2 regions of the Croceicoccus marinus genome follow, and region 1 is predicted to be linked to the other one. Evidence: predicted binding sites of a transcription regulator. Region 1 holds the regulator's gene; the other holds the start of a gene.
What was found. Region 1 encodes LexA, which represses DNA repair genes until DNA is damaged. Its sites were predicted from a motif close to GTTCCNCNCTTGTTCT; they were not measured.

Region 1 (7,760 bases):
TGTCTGGCTGCGCTGCTGGTCGTGGCCGCGCTGTCTCTCGGGCGGCAGGCGCTGTCACTCAGGCTGATCGCGCTGGCCGCGATGACGGTGATGCTGTTCTGGCCCGAAGCGGTCATCGGCCCCTCGTTCCAGCTGAGCTTTGCCGCGGTGACGGCTATCGTCGCATTCCACAACAGCCGCTTGGTCGAGTGGCTGAAGGAGCAGCGGGGCGAGGGACAACTGGCGCGCTGGGCCCATGCCGGCCTGCTGCTGTTCCTGACGGGCCTGATCGTCGAGGCTGCGCTGAGCCCGCTGGTCCTGTTCCATTTCCAGCGGTCGAGCCTCTATGGATCGCTTGCCAATGTCGTCGCGATTCCGCTGATGACGGCGGTAACCCTGCCTGCGCTGACCGCGGGGCTGGTCTTCGATTTGCTGGGGGTTGGAGCGCCCCTTTGGTGGCTTTCGGCAAAGTCGCTCGACCTGACACTGGGTATTGCACACACGACGTCCTCGCTTCCCGGGTCGGTGCTGCAATTGCCGCAGGTCTCGCTTGTGGCGGCGCTGGCATGCGTCGCGGGCGCGTTCTGGCTGGCGCTGTGGTCGGGGCGGTTTCGGCTGTGGGGACTGCTGCCGCTGTCAATCGGAGTGTCCGCGCTCTTCCTTGCGCGCCCGGCCGACCTGCTGATCGAACAGAGCGGACGAAATGCCGCCATGCTGTCGGATGACGGCGAATTATACCTTCTGCGCACCAGCACGAGTTTCGCAGCGGACGCGATGGTGGAGGCGATGGGCAAGACGCCGAAGGACGGTGAACCGTTCAGCGAATTTCCCGAATGGCCCGGGGCGCGCTGCAACGGCGATTTCTGTCAGCTTCAGGCGCAGGGCAGGACCCTGCTTGTCGCCCAGCGACCCGTGGACGTACCATATGGCCCGCTGGTCGCCGCCTGCGCGCGGGCCGATATCGTGATTTCCAGCAGGCGGCTCCCCGCGGATTGCCGGCCGTCCATGTTGAAGGCCGACGGCAGCCTGCTGTCGCGCCGCGGCGGGCTGGCCGTCGATCTGGAAAGCGGCTCCTACCGGGCGGTCAGGCCCGAAGGCGACAGCCACGGATGGTAGGCCGCGGGGTGCGGCGTTCAGTGATAGCGGCGCAGCAGTCCGGCAAGCCGGCCCTGGACCTGCACTTCCGACGGATCGTAGGTCTGCGCCTCATACGACGCATTCGCAGGATCGAGCCGGACCATGCCGTTCACGCGGCGGAGGTATTTCAGCGTCGCTTCCTCACCGCGGACCAGCGCAACGATGATCTCGCCGTCTCGCGCCGTGTCGGTGCGGCGCACCAGCGCATAATCGCCATCGAAGATGCCGGCCTCGATCATGGAATCGCCGGAAACTTCCAGCGCATAATACTCCCCGCTTCCCAGCAAGGCAGCGGGAACGGGCAGCATCCGCGAATCCTCCAGCGCCTCGATCGGGACGCCGGCGGCGATGCGGCCATGCAGCGGAATTTCAATCACGTCGCTCGATACGCCGGGCTGCGGGGCAAGGCGCTTGAATTCGACGACATTGTCGGGTTTGGCCGGCGCGGATTTCGCCCGGGCGGTGCCGGTCACATCGTCCGGCTGGCGGATCACCTCAAGCGCGCGGGCACGGTTCGGCAAGCGGCGGATGAAGCCGCGTTCCTCCAGCGCCGAGATCAGGCGATGCACGCCCGACTTCGACTTCAAGTCGAGGGCTTCCTTCATTTCCTCGAACGAGGGGGAAATTCCGCTATCCTCAAGCCGTTGCTGGATGAAGATCAGCAATTCGTGCTGTTTGCGCGTAAGCATGGCCGTATCCTGTTCCGCCTTGCGCCCAGCGGCGCGAACGAATACGGAACAATTAAGCAACATCGGAACACGCGTCAACCCATGTTAACGCAATAATGCGTCAGTTTCTGTTGCGCGGCGCCAGCGGAATGACCCGAACGACATCGCCGGTTTTCACTTCCGCCGTTTCCGCAGGGCGCAGGATCAGCGCATCGGCTTCGGCCAGAGGCGTCAGTGCAGCGCTGTCCTGCAAAGCCAGCGGCATCACGCCCAGATCGGTGAACGCTGCGCGCAGGAATTCCGTCCTTTTCCCGGTCGCTGGCAGATCCCCCAGGCAGAACGCGGGCTGCATCGCGGGCAAGGGCGACCGGTCGCCCATCAGCGCGCGGGCGATCGGCTGCGCGAAGAGATGCGCGGTCACGAAACTGGAGACCGGATTGCCGGGCAGGCCGATAACCAGCTGTCTACCGAGACGAGCGACCAGGATCGGCTTGCCAGGCTTGATCGCGACGCGCCAGAAGTCGATCTTGGCGCCCATCTCCTCCAGCACCGGCAAGACGAGGTCGTGATCGCCCACCGATGCGCCGCCGCTGGTGACGATCATGTGCGCGTTCTTCGCCTGCTCGAAAGCGGCGCGCAGCGCGTCGCGGCGGTCGGGTACGGGGCCATGGCTTTCGATTTCGCAGCCGAGGTCGGTGAACAATGCGCCCAGCATGGCGCCATTGCTGGCGGGGATCGCGCCGGGAGGCAGGTCCTCGCCCGCGGGTCTCAATTCGTCGCCACCCTCGATCACCGCGACGCTGGCTTTTTCATGCACTGAAAGCCTGCCGTGTCCCGCCGTGATCGCCAGCGCCAGCCGAGCGGGCGTCAACCTTTCCCCAGCGCGCGCAATGATGTCGCCCTGCGCGAAGTCGAGCCCGCGGGGGCGGATATGCCGGCCGAGCGGTTCGGGAGGATCGCCGTCGAAGAACAGCCTGCTTCCTTCGGCGCGGCAGTCTTCCTGCACGGCGACCATGTCGGCACCGCCCGGAACGACCGCGCCGGTCGCGATGCGAACGGCCTGCCGGGGTCCGACCGTGCCCTGGAACGGGTGTCCTGCGGCGCTTTCGCCGACGATGTCCCAAGGGCCTGGCATGTCGACTTGCCGCAGGGCATAGCCATCCATCGCCGACATCGGATCGGGCGGCTGAGATCGCAGCGCCGCGACATCACTGGCGAGCCACCGACCGGCTGCCTCTCCGATCGGCAATTCCACGGCGGGCAGCGGCTGCGCCATCGCGAGAAGGCGTCGCTGCGCTTCCTCGAGCCCCAGCAGCCAGCTTGCCGTCAAAGCTCCAGATCCTCATGCCCCGCGGCGCGCCAGCGGCCCGACTTGCCGCCATCCTTGGCGATCAGTCGGATCCCGCCGATGACCATGCCCTTGTCGAGCGCCTTGGCCATGTCATAGATCGTGATCAGCGCCACCGAGACGGCAGTGATCGCTTCCATCTCGACCCCCGTCTTCGCCTCGATAGAGGCAGTGGCGGTGGCATGGATCGAGCCATGCTCGAAGGTGAAATCGACGTTTACCGCGTCGATGGGCAGCGGATGGCACAAAGGGACGAGCTCGCCCGTCTTCTTGGCCGCCATGATGCCCGCGATGCGTGCCGTGGCCAGCACATCGCCCTTTTTCACGCTGCCTTCGCGGATTGCCTGCAGGGCTTCATCGGACATGGCGATGCTGCCGCCGGCGACCGCGGTGCGGCGGGCGGGGGTCTTGCCTCCCACGTCGACCATGCGCGCGGTGCCGCTTTCGTCCAGATGGGTGAGCTTGCTGGTCAACGAATCATGCCCATCGAGCCGGGCCCATCGAACCGGGCAGTCCCGCCATACGCGGCAGGCCAAGCAGGTCGCGCGTCGCCGTCGTCACGTCGCGCTGCCGCATGAGGCTCTCGCCCACTAGGAAACAGCGTACGCCCGCCATGTCGCAGATGGCCTGGACATCGTCATGATCCGCTATGCCGCTTTCGCTGACCAGCAGCGCGTCCGGCGGGGCAAGCGGGGCGAGGCGGGCCGTGGCGGCGATATCGGTGGTAAAGGTGCGCAAATCGCGATTGTTGACCCCGATCAGCCCCGAGCGCAGCCGGTGCGAGCGCTCCATCTCGGCCTCGTCGTGCACCTCGACCAGCACGTCCATGTGCGCGTCGATGGCGGCAGCCTCGATCTCGGCCGCCAGACAATCGTCCAGCGCGGCGAGGATGATGAGGATCGCGTCCGCCCCGATCGCGCGCGCTTCGGTCACCTGCCATGGATCGACCATGAAATCCTTGCGCAACACCGGCAGCGTGCAGGCGGCGCGGGCGGCGACCAGATAATCCTCATGCCCCTGAAAATGCGGGGCATCGGTCAGCACCGACAGGCAGGCGGCGCCGCCGGTGGCATATTCGCGCGCATGTTCTGGCGGGTCGAAATCCTGCCGAATCAATCCCTTGGAAGGCGAAGCTTTCTTGATTTCCGCGATCAGCCCAAAGCCGCGGCGCGAAGCCTGCTCAAGCCTATGCGCGAAACCGCGGGGCGCTTCCTGCGCCCGCGCCAGCACTTCCAGGTCGCGCAGAGAGCGCTGCTTCTTGCGCGCCGCGACTTCCTCGCGCTTGACGTTGCAGATCTCGAGCAGCCGGTCGCTCATGGGCATGTCCCCGAATTGACGGTCCTGATCCAGCAATCGAGGAGCGCCTTGGCCAGACCCTTGTCGATCGCCTCGGCAGCTTCCTCGGCGCCCTCATACAGCGTGCGCGCTTCGCCTGCCACGATCAGCGCAGCGGCGGCATTGAGAACGACCGCGTCGCGGTAGGCGCCCTCGGCCCCTGCCAACAAATCGCGCAAGGCCGCCGCGTTGTAATCGGCATCCCCGCCCCTGATCGCTTCCAGCGGGTGGAAGGGCAGGCCTGCATCCTCGGGCGTCACTTCATCGGGAAAATCGAAGCCGATTGCGGCTGTCCGGCTGGGCCCGGCGATCGAAAGTTCGTCCAGCCCCTCATGTCCCGACACCACCAGCGCCCGCTCGGTCCCCAAATCGCGCATCGCCTGCGCATAGAGAGGAACGAGAGCTGGGCTTGCGACGCCGACCAGCTGGCGGGTCACGCCCGCCGGATTGGCCAGCGGGCCGGTCAGGTTGAAGATCGTGCGCCGTCCCAGCGCCCGGCGGATCGGCGCGATCCGGGCCAGCGCGGGATGATGCGACTGGGCGAAGAGAAAGGCGATAGACAGGTCGGGCAATGTCGCAGCCGCCATTGCACCTGCCTTGCCCAGGTCCAGGCCAAGGCTTTCCAGCGTATCAGCACCGCCCGCCTTGCTGCTGGCCGCGCGATTGCCATGTTTCGCCACCGGAACGCCGCATGCCGCCACCACCAGCGCCACCGCGGTCGACACGTTGAGCGAATGCTGGCCGTCCCCGCCGGTGCCGCAAACGTCGATGGAGAGCGCAGGCGCGGGAACGGGCTTCATCCGTGCCCGCATCGCGCGGACGGCCCCGGCGATTTCCTCCGCCGTTTCGCCACGTTCGGCCATCGAGACCAGAGCGTCGGCAATGGCGTCATCCGGCATTTCGCCGTCGAGCATCCTGCCGACCAGCGCCTCGGCCTCGTCGATGGTCAGGCCCGTCGATGCCATCATGCAACGACTGCCTGCTCGGCGGGAAGCGTCGCCTCGATCCCGCAGAGTTCGAGGAAATTGGCCAGCATCGCGTGGCCGTGCTGGGTGGCGATGCTTTCGGGATGGAACTGCACCCCGTGGATCGGCAGGCTTTCGTGCCGGAAGCCCATCGCGTGGGTGCCGTCCTCGGCCGGGCGCGGCGTGCTGGCGTTGATGGTCAGGCAGGCCGGCACATCCTCGACCACCAGCGAATGATAGCGTGTCGCGGTGAAGGGCGAGGGCAACCCCTTGAACACGCCCGTCCCGTCATGATCGACGGGCGAGGTCTTGCCGTGCATCAACCCGCCGCGCACGACCGTTCCGCCGAAATACTGCCCGATCGCCTGATGGCCCAGGCACACGCCCAGCAGCGGACTTCCTGCATCGGCGCAAGCACCCACCAGGTCCAGGCTGACTCCCGCCTCGTTTGGCGTGCAGGGCCCGGGCGAGATCAGAAAACCCCTGGCGCCCGAAGCCAGTGCTTCTGCCGCGGTGATCGCATCGTTGCGCACCACGTCCACCTTCGCGCCCATTTCCATCAGGTAGTGGACGAGGTTCCAGGTGAAGCTGTCGTAATTGTCGATGACGAGGATCATGGTGCCCGCCTTTGCGCGTGAATATTATCGAGATCAAGTCGCCCGAAGGGGTGGGACGGACGGAACGGGGTGCGGCGTTATTGCCCGTAGCCCGCTTCGCCGGCCAGTTTCAGCGCTTCCTTCGCCGCGGCGAGCAGGGCACCGGCCTTCGCCTCGCACTCGCGCTGTTCGTAGGCCGGGTCGGAATCGGCGACGATCCCGGCGCCTGCCTGCACATGCATCATGCCGTCCTTTACCACCGCGGTGCGCAGAACGATGCAGCTGTCCACCGACCCGTCCGGCGCGAAATAGCCGACACCGCCCGCATAGGCGCCGCGGGTTTCCGGCTCCAGCTCGGCGATGACCTGGCAGGCGCGTACCTTGGGCGCGCCGCTGACCGTGCCAGCGGGGAAGCCCGCGAACATCGCGTCGATCGCATCGGCATGGTTCGCCAGTTCGCCCACCACGTTCGAGACGATGTGCATGACATGGCTGTAATGTTCGACGGTGTAGCTTTCGGTCACCTTGACCGTGCCGGGACGTGCGACGCGGCCCACGTCGTTGCGGCCCAGGTCGAGCAGCATCAGGTGCTCGGCGCGTTCCTTGGGGTCGGCCAGCAGGCTTTCGCGGTTCGCGTGGTCCTCATCGGCATCCTTGCCGCGCGGGCGGGTGCCCGCGATGGGGCGGATGGTCACTTCGGGCCCGCCTTCGCCGCCGCCGCGCACCCGCACCAGGATCTCGGGGCTGGAGCCCGTCAGTGCAAAACCGGGCAGGTCGAGGAAATAGAGAAAGGGCGACGGGTTCACTCGCCGCAGCGCGCGATAGAGCGCCAGCGGAGGCAGCGGGAAGGGGCAGGTAAAGCGCTGCGCCAGCACGACCTGGAAGATGTCGCCCGCGGTGATGTATTCCTTCGCCGCCAGCACCATTTCGCCGTAGCGCCCCTTGGGCAATTGCGGGGTCAGCGCAGCTTCGGGCTGATCGTTCAGGAGCACGGGTGCCGAGAGCCGCGCGCCTTGCAGCGCGGCAAGGCAGCCCTCGATCCGATCGGCGGCGGCGGCCACCGCATCGTCGGGCTTTGCATCCGACGGCCATACCGGCGCGACGCAGAACAAGGTGTCCTTCAGCCTGTCGAACACCAGGATCAGCGTCGGCCGGGTGAAGATCATGTCCGGCAGGTCCAGCGGATTGGGCGCCGGGCGGTCGATCTTCTCGACCAGACCGATCGTCTCGTAACCGAAATAGCCGACCAGGCAGGCGAGCGCGGGCGGCAGTTCCGCGGGCACGTCGAACCGGCAATTGGCCGCCAGCGCGCGCAGCGCGGTAAGCGGCTCGTCGTCGAGGCGCACGAAAGCCTCGCGGTCATGCCGCCAGTCGCGGTTGACCTCGGCCTCGGTCCCGCGTGCGCGAAACACCAGGTCGGGGTCCAGCCCGACCAGCGAATAGCGCCCGCGAATCTCGCCCCCCTCGACCGATTCGAGCAGGAAGTCGCCGCGGCCCGGTTCGATCAGCTTGACCGCCGCGGCCACCGGAGTCTCGCAATCGGCGATCACCTTGCGCCATACGACGCCCGCGCGCCCCGCGCGCAGGTGGCTGGCGGCAAGGGCGTCGCGGTCGCGATCCGCCTGGTGGGGGGCAGTGGATTCGAGCATGAGGGGCCGTTCGATCAGTTGCTCTGCGGCGCGAGCTGGTCGCGCACCGCCGCGATGGCATTGTCGTTGCGCTTCACCGGCAC
Region 2 (7,760 bases), 110 kb from region 1:
AAAAAGCTTCTTCGCTTATTACCAGTTTTTGCAAATAGTCACGAACTGCGGACTGCCCACCGGCACTTGCATACTGATTTATCAAATTAGACTGCCTAGATAATTCGGTCGACGCGGCAACAGCGTATAGCTCTCCCAACCCGAAATCATTAAAGTGCGATTGTAATTTAGCAGCGATCGGCGGCTCAATGAAATCACTTTCGATGCAAAATGTTGCGACCCAGTCGCTCCCGACAGATAGCAAATCACATCTTAGCCACGGATCTTCGTTAACATAGTCGAAGTATGGATGAACCGGACTTTCTAAGTAGCTACCAAATGTCTTATTTGATTTGATTTTATTGCAATCCGAACATGCTGGAATTAAATTTTCGGGACACACCGCCAGAAGCGGGTAACTTTCTTTGGGGAGGTAGTGATCAACGCTGCCAACTGTCCTGTGATTGCAATAAGGGCAAATATTATATGGCGACGAAAGTCGAATTTGTTCGTAATAGAGCCGAGCGCGCGATCGTCTTCTAAGAAGGCCTTGGCTATACAGATTACGCAAATGCGTAGCATCGACAATTTGAGAAACAGGGTTTCCGACCGGCATCTCATGAAGCGTCTTCGTGTCGCCTCGAATACCATAATCGTTGGCAACAGCTAAAAAATCCATACGGGACTGCTGAAATGCCGCGCGCAAAGATTGATCTAGAAAACGCTCCGAGGCGGAATCGTAAATTTCCGAAGCGGATATCTGCGGTCGCGACAAATTACGCATCAGTTCAAAACGCTTAGAGCCCGAGCCACAGCCAAACCCTCTGCACCTATCTGAGAACCAAATTCCCCTATAAGTTGATCAAAAGACCAACCCTCCTCAATTATCTTTTGCCGTATAATTTTATGAAAGCCGGTGTCAGTCACTTCTAAACCAAACACTGTGTGGGTTAAGCGACCAACATCTTCACCAAATGTTTCCAATGGTGGACGTGTCGCAACTACCGTTCGACCGGAACGATTGACGAGCCAAACGCAGCTTGCCGGCACTTCCTGCAATACTAATGGTGAATGTGTAGCGATAAGCGCCACACCATTTTGACTCATCAATAGTTGAGATAGTGCTCGAATAAATGCCGACAGTAGCGGTGGGTGAAGATGGCCTTCAGGCTCATCCAAAAGTACGAAAGACTGCTCTTCAACAACCATCACCAATCGCGTAATCGTCAAAAGAACTATAGCATGGCCCGAGCTAAGTCCTTTAAAAATCTCTGCGGCCTCTTCACTCCAATCGTCGAAGTAAATATTCTTATCGCAGAGATCTTGAACACCTGACTCTGCAAAAAGTGGATCTGAACTTAGAGTATTTAGGGCTTGTTCCCACCTGTCTCGCTTGCCGCCAGACAGACAAGATTGTGCAGCTTCAACAAAATCATCAATGAGTTCAGCACCAGATTTCAGATAAGGAACTTTCTCTCCGTCACGTTCCTTCCAGCCACGTAGGCCGACATGATGATAATCAGCATCATCATATTGCATCTCGAAAGAGTCGAAAGCGCTGAATGTCACAGCTACAAGGTTCGCGAATTCTCTTCCTGAACGATCGGCGTCGATAACGAACTGGCCTGACGACTGCGCAGGAGTTAGTATCGCCCGGATCATGTTTTGCAAGCAGGTAGTCTTCCCAACTCCATTTCTTCCAATCAGGACATGAACATTGGTTGGAGGCAAGGACCCTGGCACAACAGAAAAGCTCAACGTGGTTGCACTGCCGACTTGACTTTCATCTCTAGGGGGGGAAGGCATAAGTGAAATCGTAAGGTGTTAGTTCAGCGTCACCCAAAGCAAGCCTATGATATCGAGATTCAAGCCGAGACTGATCAAGAGATCTAAAAAGAGACGTCGTGGCGACATCTTCATCCTTGAATCTCTCATAGATACCCAAGTCAAACGCCATGTCCTTCATGGCAGAGAAGTATTCGCTCGAGATACCTAAATTGTAGATATCTGTATAATAATCACCGGAAAGTCCTACGGAGAAATAACCATCGGGCAATGTCTCAAACGTCTTTGGCAATGGCGTACGTCTAAATTTTTTAGTTTGTCCCTCAAATCCAATTTTTACCCACCCAAGATGATGATACGACCCATCTGCGTCGAAATAAACGACACAAAACTTTGTTTCGAAGGTGAACCAGTCATCCCAGTCATTGTACTGCAACTGTACAGTGTTAGGTCTAGGCGGCGGAGGGGGCTCACCCTTTTCGACGTTGATGAACGTAATCGACAAAACACCAGACCTCCATTTATGATAGGTCAAAGCATGATACGCGGCCAAAATACAAAACCGAGCTCGCGCTTCTCCCCACCATTTTTGGACTTTATTCGCCCATAGCAGGGATACTTCCGCGAGGATGTCCCCTACAACATCCCCGCCAAATACCGCCCCGTATAGCTCCGCTCCACCTTCACCACATCCTCGGGCGTGCCCACCGCGACGATCTCGCCGCCGCGCACGCCGCCGTCGGGGCCGAGGTCCAGGATCCAGTCCGCCGTCTTGATGACGTCGAGATTATGCTCGATCACCACGACGGAGTTGCCCTGGTCGACAAGGCGGTGGAGCACTTCGAGGAGCTTGCGCACATCCTCGAAATGGAAGCCGGTGGTCGGCTCGTCGAGGATGTAGAGCGTCTGTCCGGTGGAGCGGCGCGCGAGTTCCTTGGCGAGCTTGACGCGCTGCGCCTCGCCCCCTGACAGGGTGGTCGCCTGCTGGCCAACCTTCACATAGCCCAGCCCCACCTCGTTCAGCATGTGCATGCGGTCGCGGATCGGGGGCACGGCGGAGAAGAATTCCTCGGCATCCTCGATCGTCATGTCGAGCACGTCGGCGATGGAGCGGCCCTTGAACTTCACCTCCAGCGTCTCGCGGTTGTAGCGCTTGCCGCCGCATTCCTCGCACGTCACATAGACGTCGGGCAGGAAGTGCATCTCGATCTTGATGAGGCCGTCGCCCTGGCACGCCTCGCACCGGCCGCCCTTGACGTTGAAGCTGAAGCGCCCCGGCTTGTACCCGCGCGCCTGCGATTCCGGCAGGCCGGCGAACCAGTCGCGGATATTGGTGAAGGCGCCGGTGTAGGTTGCCGGGTTCGAGCGCGGGGTGCGGCCGATGGGGGACTGGTCGATCTCGATCACCTTGTCGCAGTGGTCGAGGCCGGTGATCTTCTGGTGCGGCCCGGCGATGACGCGCGCGCCGTTCAGCGCCCGCGCCGCCCCGGCATAGAGCGTGTCGATGGTGAAGGACGACTTGCCCGATCCCGACACGCCGGTGATGCAGGTGAAGGTGCCGAGCGGGATCTCGCCCGTCACGTCCTTGAGGTTGTTGGCGACTGCGCCGTGGACGGTGATCTTCTTGCCGTTGCCCTTGCGGCGCTTCTTGGGCACCTCGATCGCGCGGGTGCCGTTGAGATAGGCGGCGGTGAGCGAGTTCTTGGACTTCAGCACCTGTTTAAGCGTGCCCTGGGCGACGATCTCTCCCCCGTGGACACCGGCGCCGGGGCCGAGGTCGACCACGTGGTCGGCGGCCCGGATCGCGTCCTCGTCATGTTCGACGACGATGACGGTGTTGCCGAGGTCGCGGAGGCGTTTCAGGGTTTCCAGCAGGCGGTCGTTGTCGCGCTGGTGCAGGCCGATGGAGGGTTCGTCGAGCACGTAGAGCACGCCCGACAGCCCGCTGCCGATCTGGCTGGCGAGGCGGATGCGCTGGCTTTCGCCGCCGGACAGGGTGCCGCTGGTGCGGTCGAGGTTGAGGTAGTCGAGCCCGACATTGTCGAGGAAGCCGAGGCGTTCGTTGATTTCCTTCAGGATGGCCTTGGCGATCTGCTTCTGCTGGTCGCCGAGCTTGTCTTCGAGTTCCAGGAACCAGCGCTTGGCATCGCTGACCGAGAGGCGGACGGGGCCCGCGATGTCCGTGCCCGCGACCTTCACCGCGCGTGCCTTTTCGTTGAGGCGGGCGCCGCCGCAGGCCTCGCAAGGCTGGGCGGTCTGGAACTTGCCCAGTTCCTCGCGCATCCAGGCGCTTTCGGTCTGCAGCATGCGGCGGTTGAGGTTGCCGATCACGCCCTCGAACGCCTTGTTGACGGTATAGCTCTTGCGGCCGTCCTTGAAGGTCAGCGGCACGGGTTTGCCCTTGGTGCCGAACAGGATGGCGCTGCGGTGTTCCTCGGCCAGCTGTTCCCACGGGGTTTCGAGTTCGAAGCCGAAATGGTTCGCGAGGCTGGCGAGCACCTGCATGTAATAGGGCGACGGCGGGTTGGACTTGGCCCAGGGCACGACCGCGCCCTTCTTCAGGCTGAGCCCTTCGTTGGGGACGACCAGCTGGGGGTCGAACAGCAGCTTCTCGCCAAGCCCGTCGCACACCGGGCAAGCGCCCTGCGGCGCGTTGAACGAGAACAGGCGCGGTTCGATATCCTCGATCGTGAAGCCGCTGACGGGGCAGGAAAAGCGTTCGGAAAAGACGATGCGGTTGGCGGGGATGCCCGCGCCTTTCAGATTGCCGCCCGCCTGTTCCTCGCCCTCGCGTCCCGGCACGACGCCGTCGGCGAGGTCGACATAGGCGAGGCCGTCGGCAAGGCGCAGCGCGGTTTCGAAACTGTCGGCAAGGCGCGTCTCGATCCCCCCTTGTCCGTCTTTACTTCGGCGCACGGCGAGGCGGTCGACCACGACTTCGATGTCGTGCTTGAACTTCTTGTCGAGCGCGGGGGCGTCCTCGATCTGGTGGATCTCGCCGTCGATGCGGACGCGCGTGAAGCCCGCCTTCTGCCATTCGGCCAGTTCCTTGCGGTATTCGCCCTTGCGGCCGCGCACCACGGGGGCCAGCAGATAGGCGCGCGTGCCTTCGGGCAGGGCCATCACGCGGTCGACCATGTTGGAAACGGTCTGCGCCTCGATCGGAAGGCCGGTGGCGGGCGAGTACGGCACGCCGACGCGCGCCCAAAGCAGGCGCATGTAGTCGTAGATCTCGGTCACCGTCGCCACGGTGGAACGCGGGTTGCGCGACGTGGTCTTCTGCTCGATCGAGATGGCGGGCGACAGCCCGTCGATATGCTCGACATCGGGCTTGTGCATCATCTCAAGGAACTGGCGCGCATAGGCGCTCAGCGATTCCACATAGCGGCGCTGACCCTCGGCATAGATGGTGTCGAAAGCCAGGCTCGACTTGCCCGAGCCGGAGAGGCCCGTGATCACGATCAGCGCGTCGCGCGGCAGATCGATGTCGATACCTTTTAGGTTATGTTCGCGCGCCCCGCGCACGGAGATGGTCGTAAGGCTCATGAAGCAGGGATGTTCCGAATTTGTTCTTCCGCGTCAAGCGGGCGGGAATGGCTTGTCCGCCATTTGGGGGCCATGGGCGCCGGTTACAACATCGGTTCCGATGACAAGCCCTGTCGGAAGGGCCCGGCCGCAAAGGAAAGGCCCGCGCGCTCGTCAGTCGAGCGCGCGGGCCTGTGTATTTGCAAACGCCTTTCGCCACTGGGGCGGCAGGCGGTCGGCTTTTGAGGTCAGTGCATCTGGCGGCTTTCGAGGTCCCAGTCGCGGATGCGGTCGTCGAGGCGATGGATCCGGCGTTCCAGGCGTTCGGCGTCATTCGGATCGCCCGACTGGCTGGCCATTGCCAGCATCTGCCGTGTTTCATCGCGATAGTAACGCAAGCCTTTCAGCATGCACTGTTTCAGAATGTCGTCCACGCTCGCTCTCCCTTATGAAGGGATTACTACCATACTTATCCACAATACCCCAATATTTCATTCGACGAGGGGAAGAACCGGACCGACAGACGTCAAGTGGAAAGGTCGTATTGCTTCATCAGGTCATAAAGTGTCGGACGGCTGATACCAAGCATACGCGCGGTCGACGAAATATTGCCCTCGCTGCGTGACAGCGCCTGGCGAATCAACTTGCGGTCCGCCTGTTCGCGCCCGGCCTTGAGGTTGAGCGCCAGCGCCAGCTCGTCCCCCGATTCGGCAAGGTCCAGGTCCTGGGCGCCGACCAGCCTGCCGTCGGCCATGATCACCGCGCGCTTCACGCGGTTTTCCAGTTCGCGGACATTGCCGGGCCAGTGCCAGGCGTCGATCGCCGCCAGCGCGTCGGGCGCGAAACCCTTGATCTGCGGGTTCATCTCTGCCGCGAAGCGCGCGAGGAAGTGGCGGGCGAGCAGCGGTGCATCGCCCGCGCGCTCGGCCAGCGAGGGGATGGCGACGACGACTTCGGCGAGACGGAAATAGAGGTCTTCGCGAAACGCACCCTCGGCGACCATCGCCGGAAGGTCGCGGTGGGTCGCGCAGACGAGGCGCGCGTCGACGGGGATCGCGGTGGCAGCGCCGATGCGTTCGACCGCGCGGGTTTCGATGAAGCGCAGCAGGCGGGCCTGGATGGCGGAAGGCAGCTCGCCCATCTCGTCGAGGAACAAGGTGCCCCCCGCCGCCATCTCGATCCGGCCTTCGCGGGCGGAATGCGCGCCCTCGAACGCGCCCGCCTCATAGCCGAAAAGCTCCTGTTCCAGCAGATGTTCGGGAATGGCGGCGCAATTGATCGCGACAAGGCCCGCCCTTGCGCGGGCGCTGGCGGCGTGGAGGCCGCGCGCCAGCAATTCCTTGCCGGTGCCGCTGGCGCCCATCAGCAGGACCGAGACATCGGCGGATGCGATGCGCTCGACCGTGCGGGCGGTGCGGATCATTTCGGGCGCGCCGGTGACGATGCTGCCCAGCAGGGTCGCATCCTCGCCCACCCGGGCGGCAAGGCGCCGGTTCTCCCCCTCAAGCGCGGCGAGATGGAGCGCGCGGCGCACGATCAGCGCCAGCTCCTCTATCCTGACGGGCTTGCGATAGAAATCGTAGGCCCCGCGTTCGATGGCGCGCAATGCGCTTTCGGCGGCGCCGTGACCGCTGGCGACGATTACCTTGGTATCGGGCTTCAGCTCCATGATCGCGTCGAGCACGGCGAACCCCTCCCTGGTGCCGTCGGGATCGGGCGGCAGGCCCAGGTCGAGCGTGACGACATCGGGTTCGTGCTGGCGCAGCGCGGCGATGGCGGTCTCGCGGTCCCCGACGCAGGTCACGTCGAATTCGTCCCACGCCCATTTGAGCTGGGTGGCGAGGCCGGGATCATCCTCGACCACCAGCAGGCGGGGCTTGTCGGCTTCGCCGGATCTGGCGGACATCAGGCGACCTTCCTGTCTGGCTGGCCGGGATTCGCGGCGGGGTCGGCGGCAGGTTCGGCAGCGGGTTCGGCAGCAGGTTCCGCCAAGGGAAGCCGGATGGTGAAGCGCGTCCCCTCCCCCTCGCGCGAAGCGACGTCGAGGCGGCCTTTCATCGCGCGCACCATCTCGCGCGCCTCGAACGCGCCGATGCCGAAGCCGTCGGGTTTGGTGGAGACGAAGGGGGCGAAGAGTTCGCTGCGGATGAACTGGGCCGACATGCCGCAGCCGCTGTCCGCGATTTCTATCGCGGCCTCGCTGCGCCCTTGTCGGATCGTTATGGCGACTTCGCCCTGCGGCGGGCTGGCGTCGATCGCGTTCTGCACCAGATGGCGCAGCACCTGTTCCAGCCCCTCGCGATCGGCCAGCACGGGAACGCGGCCCGATGGGGCGATGCGGACGCGGCCCCGGTGCGGCAGCGCGCCGAAGATCTGCAGGGCAAGGTCGTGCGGGCACATCGGCTCGATCCGCCCTTCCCCTTTGGCGCCATAATGCGACAGCCGGGCGAGCAGCGCCTCCATCCGGCCCG

Region 2: the regulator LexA is predicted to act here: its motif matches at 5,322-5,337, upstream of uvrA (excinuclease ABC subunit UvrA).

What each region holds. Positions count from the first base shown of each region.
Region 1 is NZ_CP019602.1:1,123,131-1,130,890, forward strand. It holds gene A9D14_RS05385 (ComEC/Rec2 family competence protein) at 1-1,095, shown strand, start outside; gene lexA (transcriptional repressor LexA) at 1,113-1,805, opposite strand; gene A9D14_RS05395 (molybdopterin molybdotransferase MoeA) at 1,906-3,114, opposite strand; gene moaC (cyclic pyranopterin monophosphate synthase MoaC) at 3,111-3,605, opposite strand; gene trpC (indole-3-glycerol phosphate synthase TrpC) at 3,610-4,449, opposite strand; gene trpD (anthranilate phosphoribosyltransferase) at 4,446-5,435, opposite strand; gene A9D14_RS05415 (anthranilate synthase component II) at 5,432-6,049, opposite strand; gene trpE (anthranilate synthase component I) at 6,127-7,677, opposite strand; gene A9D14_RS05425 (peptidylprolyl isomerase) at 7,692-7,760, opposite strand, start outside.
Region 2 is NZ_CP019602.1:1,230,009-1,237,768, reverse strand. It holds gene A9D14_RS19400 (HNH endonuclease) at 1-763, opposite strand, end outside; gene A9D14_RS05905 (AAA family ATPase) at 763-1,785, opposite strand; gene A9D14_RS19395 (hypothetical protein) at 1,769-2,200, opposite strand; gene uvrA (excinuclease ABC subunit UvrA) at 2,401-5,310, opposite strand; gene A9D14_RS19390 (hypothetical protein) at 5,538-5,723, opposite strand; gene prsR (PEP-CTERM-box response regulator transcription factor) at 5,816-7,195, opposite strand; gene prsK (XrtA/PEP-CTERM system histidine kinase PrsK) at 7,195-7,760, opposite strand, start outside.